DNA from 3 places in the Rossellomorea sp. GQ25 genome. Region 1 is predicted to be linked to each of the others. Evidence: predicted binding sites of a transcription regulator. Region 1 holds the regulator's gene; each other region holds the start of a gene.
What was found. Region 1 encodes LexA, which represses DNA repair genes until DNA is damaged. Its sites were predicted from a motif close to CGAACATATGTTCG; they were not measured.

Region 1 (5,241 bases):
ATAGGGGCAGAGGCGGGTGCATCTCTTTATAGCTTGCAAGAAATGTATCAAGGCTTCTTTTTGGCACCCCATGTGGTGGCACAATCATTAAAGGGTGCTGTCTTCACATCGGCTCTCTTAACGGAACTTGGCATGAATACAAATCCAAGTCCTCATGCAAAGCGAACAGATTTAATCCAGTCTGTTCAGTTCGATGACAGAGATAAGATGGTCGCATTTTGTCAGGCAATCCAGTTTGCATCACCTGTAAATTCTCATTTTACTCCATATCCAAACTATATGCCTGGTTATGAGGATGATGTCATTATGGCGGCAGGAACATTCATTCAAGGTTCAAGCATTGAATTATCTGCAGATGGACCGATAAGACCACCTTATGTGGGATACGTTCAGGGGGGATTAACTTACGCGCACGTGAAAATTGCCGTTTGCTCAGCAGTTGATAATTTGATTGAAAAAGGTTTAATCACTGTGATAAAAGGATAATAAAATTGTAATTGGATAGTCTAGAATCGACTATCCTTTCCTTTTGAATTCTTATGTAAGAAATTCTAACATATGATTGACAGAACTCCTCACATTACATATAATAAGGTCAAGAAGGAAAACAAAAGGAGGAATCAAGATGAGCGGAAGTGAAATTCGTCGAACGATGGCATTATTCCCAATCAGTATTGTCATGCAGCTCACGGACCTAACAGCTCGTCAGATTCGATACTATGAAGAGCACCAACTGATCAGCCCTGCACGTACTGAGGGGAATCGTAGGCTCTTTTCCTTGAATGACATTGATAAGTTATTGGAAGTAAAGGATCTGTTAGATCAAGGCATCAACATGGCAGGGATTAAGAAGATATTTGCTGTATCCAGTCATAATGAAAGTAAGGTAGTATCTGACGTAAGTAATGAAAAGGAAGAAAAAGCACGACAAGATTTATCCGATGACGAGCTGCGTAAATTACTTCGAAATGAAATGATGCATTCTGGTCGATTTACTAAAGCATCTTTGCGTCAAGGTGACATGTCTCGCTTTTTTCATTAAATAAAACCTTTAATAAACTTGAGGAGGAAATACGTAAATGGCAAAGTATACTCGAGAAGATGTTTTAAGATTAGCGAACGAAGAAGGTGTCAAGTTCATCCGACTGCAATTCACTGACATTCTGGGGACGATTAAGAACGTAGAAATCCCTCTAAGTCAACTTGAGAAGGCATTAGATAACAAGATGATGTTTGACGGATCTTCAATTGAAGGATTTGTTCGTATTGAAGAATCAGATATGTACCTATTCCCTGATTTAGATACTTGGTTAGTATTCCCATGGACAGCTGAAAAAGGAAAAGTAGCCCGACTAATCTGTGATATCTACAATCCAGATGGCACTCCATTCGAAGGAGATCCGCGTAACAACTTAAAGCGCATCTTAAGCCAAATGGAAGAGCTAGGGTTTACTGACTTCAATCTTGGACCTGAGCCAGAATTCTTCCTCTTTAAATTAGACGTAAATGGTGAGCCGACATTAGAATTAAATGATAACGGTGGCTATTTCGATTTAGCTCCTACAGATTTAGGTGAGAACTGCCGTCGTGATATCGCATTAGAACTAGAAGAAATGGGCTTTGAAATCGAAGCATCTCACCACGAAGTGGCTCCTGGTCAACATGAGATCGACTTTAAATATGCAAGTGCATTAAGAGCATGTGATGATATCCAAACATTTAAACTAGTGGTTAAAACGATTGCACGTAAGCATGGATTACACGCAACATTCATGCCGAAGCCTCTATTTGGTGTAAATGGATCAGGAATGCACTGTAACATGTCCCTATTCAAAAATGGGGAAAACTCTTTCTTCGATGAAAAGGGAGATTTGCAATTAAGCGATACAGCTCGTCAATTCCTTGCTGGCATCATTAAACATGCAACTGACTTTACAGCGATCACGAACCCGACTGTAAACTCATACAAGCGTTTAGTACCTGGATATGAAGCACCTTGTTATGTTGCATGGTCTGCTCGTAACCGCAGCCCATTAATCCGTATCCCTGCTTCTCGTGGATTAAGCACACGTGTTGAAGTCCGAAGTGTTGATCCGGCGGCTAACCCATACCTGGCGATGGCTGTATTACTGGCAGCTGGATTAGATGGAATCAAAAGTAACCTTCCAGCTCCTAAGCCAATCGACCGTAATATTTATGTTATGGACAAAAAAGAGCGTGAAGAAGCGGGAATCGTAGATCTTCCAGCAACATTACACGCTGCATTAGAAAATCTTAAAACAAATGAAGTAATTGTAAAATCTCTTGGAGAACACATTTTCGAACATTTCGTAGAAGCGAAAGAGATCGAATGGGATATGTTCCGTACACAAGTACACCCATGGGAGCGCGAGCAATACATTCAAATGTATTAATCCTTAATAATTGCTATTAATTAAAAGCAGTGAGTGGTAGCGTTTTCGCTACCACTCACTGCTTTTTTAGAGACTTAAAAAGTATAGATTAAATTAAGCCGCTATTATGCATAGCGGCTTAAACGTATTAATGTACTTGGCGATAAACTCCGACAACTTTTCCTAAAATGGATACATTACGTAAAATGATCGGATCCATTGTTGAGTTCTCTGGCTGTAATCGTACATAATCTTTTTCTTTAAAAAAACGTTTTACAGTTGCTTCATCTTCCTCTGTCATCGCTACAACGATGTCTCCATTATTCGCTGTTTGCTGCTGACGCACGATGACAAAATCCCCATCTAAAATCCCGGCTTCTATCATACTATCACCCATGATTTCCAGCATAAAGACCTGTTCATCTGAAGGTGCCATACGCTCTGGCAAGGGGAAGAATTCTTCTACATTCTCTACGGCTGTAATAGGTTGACCGGCTGTCACCTTACCGATTAATGGAACATTCACAACTCGTTGGCGTGGAATCGTATCCTCTTCAAGATTTAAGATTTCGATGGCTCTTGGTTTAGTGGGATCTCTACGAATAAGTCCTTTACTCTCTAACCTGGCCAGATGTCCGTGTACGGTGGAACTAGAAGCAAGACCAACGGCTTCACCAATTTCCCGTACGGAAGGTGGATACCCTTTTTCTCTTACTGCAATTTTAATATATTCTAGTATGTCTTGCTGTCTTTTAGACAATTTTGTCATGTTCACGCACCTCTATTATAGATCTTATGTTCCCATTATAGCATGTCTTTCCAGTCGATACAAACATAAGTTCGAATTTTTGTTGACACCAAACGAATGTTCGTATTACAATGAGTGTAACGAAAAACAGAACAAACATTCGCATGGAGGTTTATTTATGTTAACACATATTTGGAATCGTTTCTCTTACATTATTATTTTATTTGTCTTAGCACTTTTATCAGCAGTGTATTTTCTCATAGTCACGGCAAGTCAACCATCTTACCAAAGCATCACTGTTCGGGATGGAGACACTCTTTGGACTATTGCCAAACAGTATAATGAAGAATATTCTATGACAGTGGAAGAATTTATCGCCTGGGTAGGAGAGGAAAACAATCTTACATCATTCTCCATTAAACCCGGTGAATCACTTGTTTTACCTATAGAAAAACCAACATTATCTACACATTCAGATTATGAAGTGGTAATGAACGAAGAATAGAGGGATAGAAGATGGAGGCAGTAATTTACTGCAGAGTCAGTACAAAGAAAGACACACAGGAAACATCCTTGGAACGCCAAGAAGAGGAATTAGTGAAATTGGCACAAGACCACCAATACGAAGTGGCTGCTATTATAAAAGATCAAGCAAGCGGTTTTGAATTAGATCGTCCTGGTGTTCTTGAACTTCTTGATTTGATTAAAGATGAGTCGATTGCGGCTGTTCTCATCCAGGATGAAACAAGAATTGGCAGAGGGAATGCCAAAATTGCTCTTATTCACTGTTTATTAAAAGAAGAAGTCAAGATTATCAGTCAAACTCATAGTGGGGAGCTTCACTTATCTGAATCTGATTCTATGGTGATTAATATCGTAAGCATGGTTGAGGAATATCAAAGAAAACTCCATAATTTGAAAATCAGACGAGGGATGAAAAGGGCAGTGGAAAATGGTTTTCAACCTCATAAAAATCTAAAAAATAAGGGGAATATAGATGGAAGAGAGCGGATCGAAGTACCGGTTGAGGAAATTGTCCGGTTAAGGAAGAACGAATTGACTTTTGCTGAAATTGCAGCCACATTAAGAGGCTTCGGGTATGATGTCTCCAAAGCTACGGTACATAGGCGTTTTAAAGAATATATGAATTCAGTGGAAAATGCGTAACTCTTGTTTTATCTCCTTGAATCTAGTAACATGACGATAGTATTACGTACAATTTTTAGTTGTGTTTTAGAATTTGCTGACAAATGCAATAAAGGAGTTTTTATAGATGCTTTCAAAAACGAAAATGAATCGAATCAATGAGCTTGCCAAGAAGTCTAAAAGTAGCGGACTAACCGAACGAGAAGCAAAAGAGCAGTCCAAGTTGAGAAAAGAATACCTGGAAACGTTTCGTCAATCGATGAAAGGGACCATTGAAAATACAAGAATCTTTGATCCGGAAGGTAATGAAGTGACGCCTAAGAAGATTCAGGATATCCAGACCAAAAAGAAAATGCATTAAATTAATGAACTGCCAGGTCCATTTAAATTGGACCTGGCAGTTTTTTTTCATTTTCATCCCTTATGAAATCACAAGGGTTTTTATTTTCAACGGTCATAAAGTCATGTTATCATTCAAGATAGTTGTATAAACTAACAAAGAAGATTAATATTAATAAGGTACATTAAAAGGAAGGATGTCTGACATATGTTTGATAACACAGATCAATTAGCAATTAATACAATCCGTACATTATCTATCGATGCAATTGAAAAAGCAGGTTCTGGACACCCCGGAATGCCTATGGGAGCAGCTCCGATGGCGTATGCTCTATGGACAAGATTCATGAATCATAATCCGAAAAATCCTGAGTGGTTCAACCGGGATCGCTTCGTTTTATCCGCTGGTCATGGATCTATGCTATTATATAGCCTGCTCCATTTATCAGGTTATGACGTTTCAATGGAAGATCTTAAAGAATTCCGTCAATGGGGAAGTAAAACTCCGGGTCACCCGGAATACAAACATACCCCAGGTGTTGAAGCCACTACTGGACCACTTGGACAAGGAATCGGTATGGCAGTCGGTATGGCATTAGCTGAAAGGCATTTAGC
Region 2 (5,241 bases), on a different contig from region 1:
CAATCGAAAAAGCGAATGTCCACAATGCTTACAAGTGGAATATAGTGTACGTCTTCGAACCTGTCTACCACGTGCAGCTTCCCATCCAGTGAGTCGACATGGTGAATGGTTCCAATCAATAATTGATGACGGTGCTTTACATAATGAGTAATCGACACCATTTTACCATGCTCCATCGCCTCTGCCACGACTTCATTCATCCTGTCTAATTCCTGCTCGTCAAGTTCGACCCTCTTCTCGTGCGTATCTTCCTTTGCCCAATCCCTCAGTAATTTCACATGCTCCGGCAGCATCATGGATGTCCACTTGATTCTTCCCCGATCACGGATCAATCCTCTCACCTCCTATATTTGTTACGATTTATGTCCGCCCACCAGGCGGGCACGATGCCTTGCTGTTCCCGCTTCTGTATAGGATACGGCGCGGAGCAGGGCGGCTGATCCATATTTGTTTCGGATTCGATCCACTACATACCCGAGTTCCCGTTTTTCCCAACGGTCAGGTTCGAATAATGAAATCTGCAGTGCTGCGTCCTCTACAATATTAGAAAGGGCGATGTTGATTTTCCGTACGGTTTTCCCATTGTAGTTCTCTTCGAATAATTCCAGGCACACCCGGTACAGATCCATGGTGATATTGGTCGGTTCCTCTATCGTCCTTGACCGTTGGAACCCTCCACCGAATTCTTCGTGACTGTAACCGACACCAAAGCTGACCGTCCTTCCTGCCTTTCGATGGGTACGGGCACGTCTGGCGACTTCTTCACACATTTCTAAAATGACTCGTTTGATTTCCTCTTTCCCCTTATAATCGCGCAGCAGGATCTGTCCCTTGCCGAAGCTGATTTGACCATCCATGATCGGTGCTCCTATTTCAGATAAATCAACTCCCCATGCGTGGTAATAGAGCTGATTCCCCATAACGCCAAACTTGGCCTCCAGCTTCTCCAGGTCATACTGCGCCAATTGCCCGACAGAGAAAATGCCCATGCGATTGAGCGTTTTTTCTAAGCGTCCGCCAATCCCCCACATTTCACGTAAAGGCGATAGCGGCCACAGCTTTTCCGGAACGTCTTCATAGGTCCATTCGGCAATCCCCTCTTTTTTTGCTTCAAGATCCAGGCACAGCTTAGACAACAGCATATTGGGACCGATGCCTATGGCGCAGGGAAGTTGAAACTCCCTTTCCATATCATCCTTGACTTTGCGGGCAATGGTCGTGGCATCCCCCCAAAGATTCGTCGCTCCATCAATCTTAATAAAACTTTCGTCCACACTATACGTGTGAATGGCATCTTTCGGTACGTAGCGATGGAATAACCGGGTCAACTCAGTCGAGATCCTGACATACGTAGCCATTTTCGGCTCTACAAGCCGGATGCGCGGGTCCTTTGGGATTTCAAACATCCGCGAGCCCGTTTTGATCCCAAAGTCCTTCTTCAGCCTGGGTGATGCCGCTAACACAATACTTCCTTGGCGGTCCCTATCCCCTACTACAGCCAAATGACATTCAAGGGGATCGAGACCCAGCATGACAGCCGAACAGCTAGCATAAAAGCTCTTCATATCGATGCACAGAATCTTGTGGTGTGGCAGCACACTGTAATCGACAGTCATATAATCGTCCTCCATTTTACCCAAAATAGAACAAACGTTCTTATATAGTATAGTTATGATTCTATACGAATATACGTTCCCTTTCAACTAAAATTAATGGAAACAGAGAGAATAACAAGAAAAGCGGAGGCGGCTTGATCAGACCCGACAAGCACAACTGGGAAATCCCAAAAGGCGCTTCTTGCCTTATGGGATTTTTCAGTTGTGACCTCGAGGGACTAGCCGCCGGAGCTGGACATCAAGAAAAGAGGAAGGGCTTTGGTCAGAGGCGACAAGCATATGGCGAACATACCGGAAAGGCACTCTTTGCCTTTTTGGTATGTTGGACTTATGACCTCGAGCCTCTAAGCCCTGGAGCTGGACAAAAGAAAAGCGGAGGCGGCTTGATCAGACCCGACAAGCACAACTGGGAAATCCCAAAAGGCGCTTCTTGCCTTATGGGATTTTTCAGTTGTGACCTCGAGGGACTAGCCGCCGGAGCTGGACATCAAGAAAAGCGGAAGGGCTTTGGCCAGAGGCGACAAGCATATGGCGAACATACCGGAAAGGCGCTCTTTGCCTTTTTGGTATGTTGGACTTATGACCTCGAGCCTCTAAGCCCTGGAGCTGGACAAAAGAAAAGCGGAGGCGGCTTGATCAGGTCGATCATCACCATAGTGAATTAGGAATGCTTATACTCAAAACACAATAAAAAGAGCCAACATCACCTTATGATGTTGGCCTATTCCTATACATCAATCAGCCTCTCCCGGCTTGGAATCCTGGATATTTCGTCATGCCCCCATCAGCGATGAGGGTGGTCCCTGTGACATAACTTGCCTGCTCTGAAGCCAAAAAGGCTGCACAGGAAGCGATTTGCCCCGGTTCTCCGATGTAGCCCATTGGAATGAGCTTTTCCACACCTTTTTTCTTTTCGGGATCGGAAAATTTCTCGGCATTGATGGGAGTATCAATGGCCCCGGGAGCGATATTGTTTACCCGGATTCCATCGGGTGCGAATTCTAATGCAAGACTTTCCATTAATAATTTCACCCCACCCTTACTGGCTGCATAGTGAGCAAAGTGAGGCCACGGAATGATTTCATGAACAGAAGAAACATTGATGATTGATCCTTTGATGTTATGCTCGAGCATGTATTTCGCAGCTTCACGGCATCCGAGAAATGTACCTGTTAAGTTAGTGTTGATGACCCTTTGCCAATCTTCAATAGGCAGGTTTTCAGACGGAACTTCATTTTCGATTCCCGCATTATTCACGTAGATATCAAGACGACCATACGTATCGTGCGCAAAATGGACAAAGCCCTGAACGTCTGCTTCTTTTGACACATCACCTTGAATAATGGAGGCTGTTCCCCCTGCTTCTTCGATTTCCCTTACTAGTTCTTCAGGATTTTCTTCTTCTTTGAAATAATTAATGACCACTTTACAGCCTTCACTGGCAAATCGTTTAGCAATCGCCTTTCCTATTCCAGTAGCAGCTCCGGTTATAACGACTACCTTCCCTGTTAGATCTGAATACATATCCATTCCTCCTTAGTCTTTCGTAAAGCCTAATAGAACACCGCCGATAATGATAAGAACACACCCTGCAATGACGAGAAGAATCTGCTTCCTGGATTTCTTTTCACCTAAGAAAAACAAACCTCCAAGGGTAGAAATAACGATCCCTGTTTGAGATAGGGAGAAGCTCGTTGCCACACCAATGCGTGGAAGCGCAAGCAGCAACCCTAAATTCCCCGATGCCCACATCAGACCGGTTAAGATATTTCGCACCGTATATTTTGTAAAGGGCTTATGCCTGAACGTAATGACAACCGCCCCGATAAACATTCCAATCGCCTGTGGCAAAACCGCTTCCCATCCGTCAATATCAAACCATCTTAAAATGACGACATAGGCTATGTATCCACAACTGGATAGCAATAAAGTGAGTAGACCTTTTTTCAGTTGGGACTCTTCATCTCCCTCGGATTTTTGTGTGAATGATGTTAACACCACACCAACAATCAGAGCTAAAACGGCTCCGCAACCGAGAAGAATCGTTTCTGTCGTTTTCCATTCCTTAAACACTAAAACGCCAAAAAGAGTCGTTCCAATCAGTTGCATTCCCGTTGAAATCGGAACGGTTTTCGCAACGCCGATGAACTTTACACTCGCTAATTGATTGACTTGACCGACTGCCCAGAAGACGCCGGAAATGAAGCCGATTCCCCACACAAATAACGTCAATTCCGGGGATTTGATGAAGAATACGCCTACCGCAAACAATAATGACCCAATGGTGATCCCAACCGTTTGACTGTAGGCATTCCCTCCAAGTTTTACACTTACAAACACAAGACTTCCCCATGCCACTGCGGGGATCAGGGCTAAAAGAATCCCTATCATACAACCACATCCTTTTCCCAACAATAATCATAGTTTTCCACTGAAACGAACATTCTAGCCATTCATGCCAGAAAAACAACTGTTTTTTCCACTCTCTGATGCATACCCTGATTTTGTCCGGTATAATCTCAAGGTGAGGTGGAAATATGGATAGACAATGGATCATGAAGATGATTGACAGGACGTTTCAACAATATAAACATACGAAAGAAACCGTCCCCCTCAATCAAAGGAATTATGAAGTCTTTATGGCAGAAATTGAGCTTCGATACCAGGAAGAACCCGAATCGGAGCTTCATGAAATCATTGAAGACGTCGTATATGAGTTTCTAGTCGGTTAAACCTTTCTATGAAATAGAAGGGTTTTTTCTATTTTGGTCGAAATATGGATGATCAGTATATAAGGAGAGATGCACATGGACAAATGGATACAATATGGCATAACAACTTTGCTATTTCCCGGGAGTATCATAAATTCTCTGCTTAGAAAAGGGGAATATCAGCCGCCGGTTGGGAAATTGGTTCATACACCACGAGGCACGTTTCATGTAATTGAAAAAGGAAAAGGCCCGATTACGGTGGTGATGGATGCGGGACTATCAGGTAATTCGCTCCATTGGCATAAAGTTCAAGATAGAACTAAGTGAACATGCACACACGATTTCTTTTGACCGGGGAGGATAGGGCTGGAGCAGTAAGAGAGATGGACTGCATGATGGATGGGGGACCGTTCAAGATATGAGCGCCATATTGGAAGCATTGAATGGCACATCTTCTCTCTTATTAGTAGAGCATTCATACTGGGGCTCAATGTACGGTTATTTGCCCATGAACATCGGGAGTGCGTGAGAGGGATTGTGTTTGTGGATGCAGTGCATGAAGAGAGGTACAGGACAGAAGAGCCCGATAGAATCAAAGCATTACAGAAAAGCTTAAGATTCATGAGGATTGGATTTTATACAGCCTATACAGGATTGCCCCGGATGCTGAAAATGAAGGTCGGGGGTAGATTCATAGCTCCGGATTTAGCACACTATCACTCATTTATAGGCTTTAAGTCAAGTGCATATGAAGCTGTATATAAAGAATTAAGAGACAGTAAAATCACAGCTGAACAAGTGGCGGAATGTGAGCCCCTTCACCGAAAGTTTTCCATGACATCATTCAGTCTAATAATCAATCAGAGGAGTGTCTATGATATCAGGATAACTTGAAACAGCTCACGGATCCTCCC
Region 3 (5,241 bases), on a different contig from region 1:
TATCGAAGGTGGGGCTATCTCAGGTCAAACCGCCTCTACTTGTGAAGGTTTTCCGTTACGGTCATCCGACCATGCTTGAACGACTTTCCATGTTGGAACAGTACGAAGCGGAGAAAAAAGAAGAATAAAGAGAAAAGCCTGGTCCCGTGGGATTAGGCTTTTTCTCTTTTACTGATAATCAGGTTCTTGGCTTTCTCTGTCATATAAGCAAAAATCACATCTTTATGATGCAGGTTCGAGTTGGTTAATTGAGTTTCCAGCCATTTTGTCGATTTTCCAAGAAGCTTAAGGTTCCGCGTTTGGATTTTACCATCCACAATCACTGAAATCGGCAATCCCTCGTCATCAATTTTAAGGTTGAGATGCTGGACGGTAACAGGGGTGTTTTCCACCCTCGGAATGATACTCACTTCACCGATCGGCTCGAGCATGGCGTAGTCCACATCTGATATCTTCGGGTAACCTTGAGAGCGTAGAATAGAGGTTAATTGAATAAGCGAGATTTTGGATTTCTCCAGATTATCCTCTAATATCTCCCCATTTTTAATTAGTAAGGTGGGTTCTCCCAAGAAGAAGCGATTTCCCCATTGACTTAGGGTCAGGTATGAGAACAGTACATGAAGCCCCACTAAAATGACGAGAGCCGCGATGGTTGGCCAGAATTCCGTGGAGATCAGTGGCTCAGAGGCAATGGTACCAACGATAATAATCGCCACAAGATCATAGGGAGTCATTTGTACAATTGTGGATTTTCCCATCAGTCGCATAGCGGCAATGGTAATTAAGTAGAGGACAAGTACTTTTATTAGCAGGATCATCATATTCGCTCCAAAGTGTATAAGTTAGCTATAGGGTTTGCTATTTGAATGGAAGTCATGCATGAAATGCAGGGACCAATGGCCCGTCCATTAAAAAAGGAATAGCTGACTCATGTATAGAGTCAGCTATTATTTATCATCCGTAGCTTAGGTTCAGTTCGTTTAATTCCTTTGATAATTTCATGAACAGAGGTTTATTTTTCTGATCCAGGGCGGCGTCAATGTCTGTCAGGAGTTTTGTCTTGCGCGTCGTTAGAAGGCTTTCATGCAGCACCATGTCGATATAGATCTCCATCACACTTCTCTCAGCGGCTTTCTTACGGGTCATGGCAGAAGCTTTCATTATTTCGGTATAGGACTTTTTGTTTTCCATATACGGTCACCCCTGAATTCTTTTTATTAGTATATGGGGTAAGTAGTGAAAATTCAACCAAAAAATTAAATATTCTGATAATTTTTTATCCGTAATAGAGTGGCGTATAGTTAATTTCAGAATTTTTAAAAATATACAAGACAACCCTCGAAATTTATGGTATTATTTTGGTGAAAAATGTAAACGGAGGCGATGAAATGAGAGAAAAATCTCGAATTATAGAAGAATATGAAGTGAATCCCCATACGATGATCCTGCAGCCAATTGAGTACGGTGCCAGGACATTTACCAAAATCATAGAGGTAGATGACGTGCTAATCTCCCCATTTAAACCGTTTGATATTTTAAAGAAGAGCTGTGAATTCTTTGGTTCCTCCTATGAAGGAAGAAAAGAAGGCACCAAAAGACTTACGGGTATCATCTACAAAGCTCCCATCATGGTGAATCCTCAAATGTCCATTTATCTATTTCCGACATCTTCTCCTGTCAAGCAAGAATGCGCCTGGATTTCCCATTCACATGTTCGCGGGTATGAACGATCGACAAATGGATCAACACGGGTCTTTCTTCAAAACAATGAGTCCTGCATGGTTCCCATTTCATACAGTTCCTTTGAAAATCAAATGCTTCGTACTTCTGACTTGCGTATCGCCTACACACAGCGTGTCGCAGAAATGGAAAGTAAATATAATACGAAGGTTCAAACCGAAATGAGTACTATCAAAACGTTTTACCTAAATCGAAATATCAAAAAAAACGATGCGTGAGATGAATCACGCTTCTTTTGTTGTATCTGTTTTCGATTCCAGGAATCGGCGATACAAATAATGTCTCATTAAATCCTCCACACGGTTTCGAAGGCGCGGATTAAAGTAATTATGGTGCTCCTCATAACCCTTATACAGAAACATATACATCGTGAAGGCATCGTCTGATTGAATTCGCTCAACCTTCATCTTATTGGTCCTCATGTACTTTTTGACATGAGCGAGTTCTCCTTGGATGACCTTCATCGTCTCCTCAATCATTTCTAAATACGGTCGTTTTAATTTAAACGGGCTGCTGTCTACGATTTGCAGATCGCGATTCAAAATCGTCAGCACCATCGGTAAATATATCGCCTGTTCTAATATGTTCCTGTCGTTCTCGGGGATCCTTGTCATATGAAAAGACTCCTTTTCACTTTAATACAGAACAAATGTTCGTATTTTTATTTTACGTGGAATTTGATTTACTTTCAATAGGGAAAGTTGGGTAATTTGAATTTGTTTCTATTATGAAGGACAGATCGGATTTTTATCCATAAAGGGAAAAGTATTTCTAACGTCGAAATAACAAAGAGAATAAAAGAAAGGAAGGTGCCAGAACATGAATAAAGGAATCAAAATTCAGGATCTCTACGAGTTAAAGGCCGTATCCGATCCAAGATTATCTCCAAGTGGAGAAGAAGCCGTTTATGTCAAAACCATCATGTGTGAAGAAAAAAATGAATATTTCTCGACCTTACATAGCATTTGTCTGCAAGATAAGATCACTCGCCAATGGACTTTCGGAGAACAAAAGATTTCAACTCCTAGATGGTCACCTGATGGTAGAAAGATCGTCTTTGTCTCGAATCGCTGCGGTGTGAATCAACTATACCTCATCCACAGGGATGGAGGGGAAGCAGAGCAGCTGACGGATTATCAAAAAGGCGTTTCGAATCCTGTTTGGTCTCCTTGTGGTGAAAAAATCGCTTTCTCGATGCGGTTGGAAAAAGGGGAGACGTTTGAAAGGAAGGAAAGCGAAGAAGAGAAATTAAAGCCATTCGTTGCGACAAGCATGAAATATAAAAGTGATGACCGAGGTTTCAATGACAACTGCTACTCGCAGATAGTAGTGGTGGACGTGGCGTCGAAGGAAGTAAGAAGAGTCACGGATGATGTCCATGATTACACTCTTCACTCCTGGTGTCCCGACGGTAAGCACATTGCGTTTTCAGTGGACAGAACAGAGGACAAAGATTTCTCCTTCCAGTCTGATTTATTTATTTTTCACCTTGAAACGAACGAATATAAGAAGATTAATGGAGAATCGGGGTACTACGGAGAAGCAAGCTGGTCTCCCGATGGAAAGCATCTAGCCTATTTAGGACATAGACGTGATTATGAAAATGCGACACACAATAAGGTATGGTTGCATCACCTTGAAACCGGTCAATCCGTTTGCCTGACAGAAAGCATGGATGTACCTGTAGGAGACTATCTCAATAGCGACAGCATCCAAGGCTCATCTCAAGCAGGAATCCTGTGGTCGCAGGACAATGAAAGTTTCTATTTCCTGGCGTCTGATTCAGGAAACACGGTTCTTTACTACGCACACATTGAAGGGGCCATCTACCCCGCATTGCTGCAGGAGGAGCAGCATGTATACGGATTCGACTTCGATTCAACTCGACAAGTGATGCTGATTGCCATGAGCAAACCGACAGAACCCGGTGAATTATATACTCTTCATGTTCCTAGTGGTGAGCTGACGGAAATAACCAGCCTGAACGGGGACCTGCTGGGGAATCGTGAATTGTCCTCTCCCCAATCGTTTATGTACAAGGGTGCGAAAGACTGGCCCGTTCAAGGCTGGATCATGAAACCACTTGGGTATGAGGAAGGAAAGAAATATCCCCTCATCGTTGAAATACATGGCGGTCCCCACACCATGTATGGGAACACTTTCTTTCATGAATTTCAAGTGCTTGCAAGTAAAGGCTACGCAGTTTTATATGTAAATCCAAGAGGAAGCCACGGCTATGGCCAAGAGTTCGTCGATGCCGTAAGAGGCGATTACGGCGGCGGGGATTATAAAGACATTATGGCAGCTGTCGACTATGCACTGGAGGAATTTTCGTTTATTGATGAAACCCGCCTGGGAGTGACCGGTGGAAGCTACGGAGGATTCATGACCAACTGGATCATCGGTCACAGCGACAAGTTTAAAGCAGCCGCCACCCAGCGCTCCATCAGCAATTGGATTAGTTTTTACGGAGTGAGTGATATCGGCTACTATTTTTCAGAATGGCAAATCCAAAGCGATCTTGGCGACATCGAAACCCTTTGGAAGCATTCACCCCTTGCGTATGTGAAAAATATGAACACCCCCCTATTGATTCTTCACAGCGAGAAGGACTATCGCTGTCCGATAGAGCAAGCCGAACAACTATTTATCGCATTGAAACGTGAGAAGAAAGATGTGAGATTCGTGCGTTTTCCAGAATCCAATCATAATCTGTCCAGGACTGGAAAGCCTTCTTTGAGGGAAGCGAGATTACAAGAAATTGTGGATTGGTTCGGAGAGTATCTATAGAAGAGAAGGCTGTCATTTCCAGATGGGGATGGCAGTTTTTTGTTAGGGAGAAATGGGGAATGAAGTCTGAGATTTGAAAAAGAAATGGGGACGAGGGTGGAGCGCCTATTTTGAAAGTCGATAATATATGGGGGGAAGTCGATAATATCGACCGAACGGAGCCGGGGAACCCTGGACTGGATTGTCCTTGAGAAGGGATTTATCTGACCTTGTGCAAAATCCGACAAATTTCGCGAACGAACGTACGAATTCTAATCCAGAACCCATCCCCCAAAAAATACCCACCCGAAACGTTTACATCCCCCCACATTAGGCAAGGTTATAATAATAAAGCCAACAAGAAACAACAATGTGGAAATCCTGATTCGGTGTGATATGATGAAAATAGTTAGTAACGATATAACGAAATGAGTTTATTTGTTCATGGTCGTTTAAGGGGAAACATATAATATGGATATAAATAAGATAAAAGACTGGTTTACACTTGAAAATATGATGGACCTGATTCAGCAGTATCGTTCATTTGGACCGATTCCAGGGATCCTGCTGCCGCTGTTGGAAGCATTTCTCCCGTTCCTGCCCCTGGTTGTGTTTGTGACGGCCAATGCGAATGCATTCGGGTTATGGTGGGGATTCCTGTTTTCATGGATTGGCGCTACGCTTGGTGCACTTATTGTGTTTCTATTGGTACGAAGATATGGGGAAACACGA

Region 2: a site for LexA is predicted at 1,683-1,696, ahead of AC6CIB_RS19745 (Y-family DNA polymerase). Genes of this name have one in related genera too.
Region 3: a site for LexA is predicted at 2,383-2,396, ahead of AC6CIB_RS16650 (YhjD family protein). Genes of this name have one in related genera too.

The regions. Positions count from the first base shown of each region.
Region 1 is NZ_JCAXEQ010000001.1:883,867-889,107, reverse strand. It holds gene AC6CIB_RS04870 (methionine gamma-lyase family protein) at 1-486, shown strand, start outside; gene AC6CIB_RS04865 (MerR family transcriptional regulator) at 626-1,042, shown strand; gene glnA (type I glutamate--ammonia ligase) at 1,080-2,414, shown strand; gene lexA (transcriptional repressor LexA) at 2,542-3,162, opposite strand; gene yneA (cell division suppressor protein YneA) at 3,320-3,646, shown strand; gene AC6CIB_RS04845 (YneB family resolvase-like protein) at 3,658-4,308, shown strand; gene AC6CIB_RS04840 (DUF896 domain-containing protein) at 4,415-4,648, shown strand; gene tkt (transketolase) at 4,835-5,241, shown strand, end outside.
Region 2 is NZ_JCAXEQ010000007.1:39,539-44,779, forward strand. It holds gene AC6CIB_RS19740 (YolD-like family protein) at 1-332, opposite strand, end outside; gene AC6CIB_RS19745 (Y-family DNA polymerase) at 354-1,616, opposite strand; gene AC6CIB_RS19750 (glucose-1-dehydrogenase) at 2,355-3,140, opposite strand; gene AC6CIB_RS19755 (GRP family sugar transporter) at 3,153-4,004, opposite strand; gene AC6CIB_RS19760 (YqzH family protein) at 4,154-4,348, shown strand; gene AC6CIB_RS19765 (hypothetical protein) at 4,424-4,654, shown strand; gene AC6CIB_RS19770 (hypothetical protein) at 4,727-5,221, shown strand; gene AC6CIB_RS19775 (hypothetical protein) at 5,218-5,241, shown strand, end outside.
Region 3 is NZ_JCAXEQ010000005.1:190,694-195,934, reverse strand. It holds gene AC6CIB_RS16670 (M48 family metallopeptidase) at 1-128, shown strand, start outside; gene AC6CIB_RS16665 (DUF421 domain-containing protein) at 153-818, opposite strand; gene AC6CIB_RS16660 (IDEAL domain-containing protein) at 955-1,191, opposite strand; gene AC6CIB_RS16655 (competence protein ComK) at 1,389-1,958, shown strand; gene AC6CIB_RS16650 (YhjD family protein) at 1,965-2,354, opposite strand; gene AC6CIB_RS16645 (S9 family peptidase) at 2,560-4,530, shown strand; gene AC6CIB_RS16640 (TVP38/TMEM64 family protein) at 4,981-5,241, shown strand, end outside.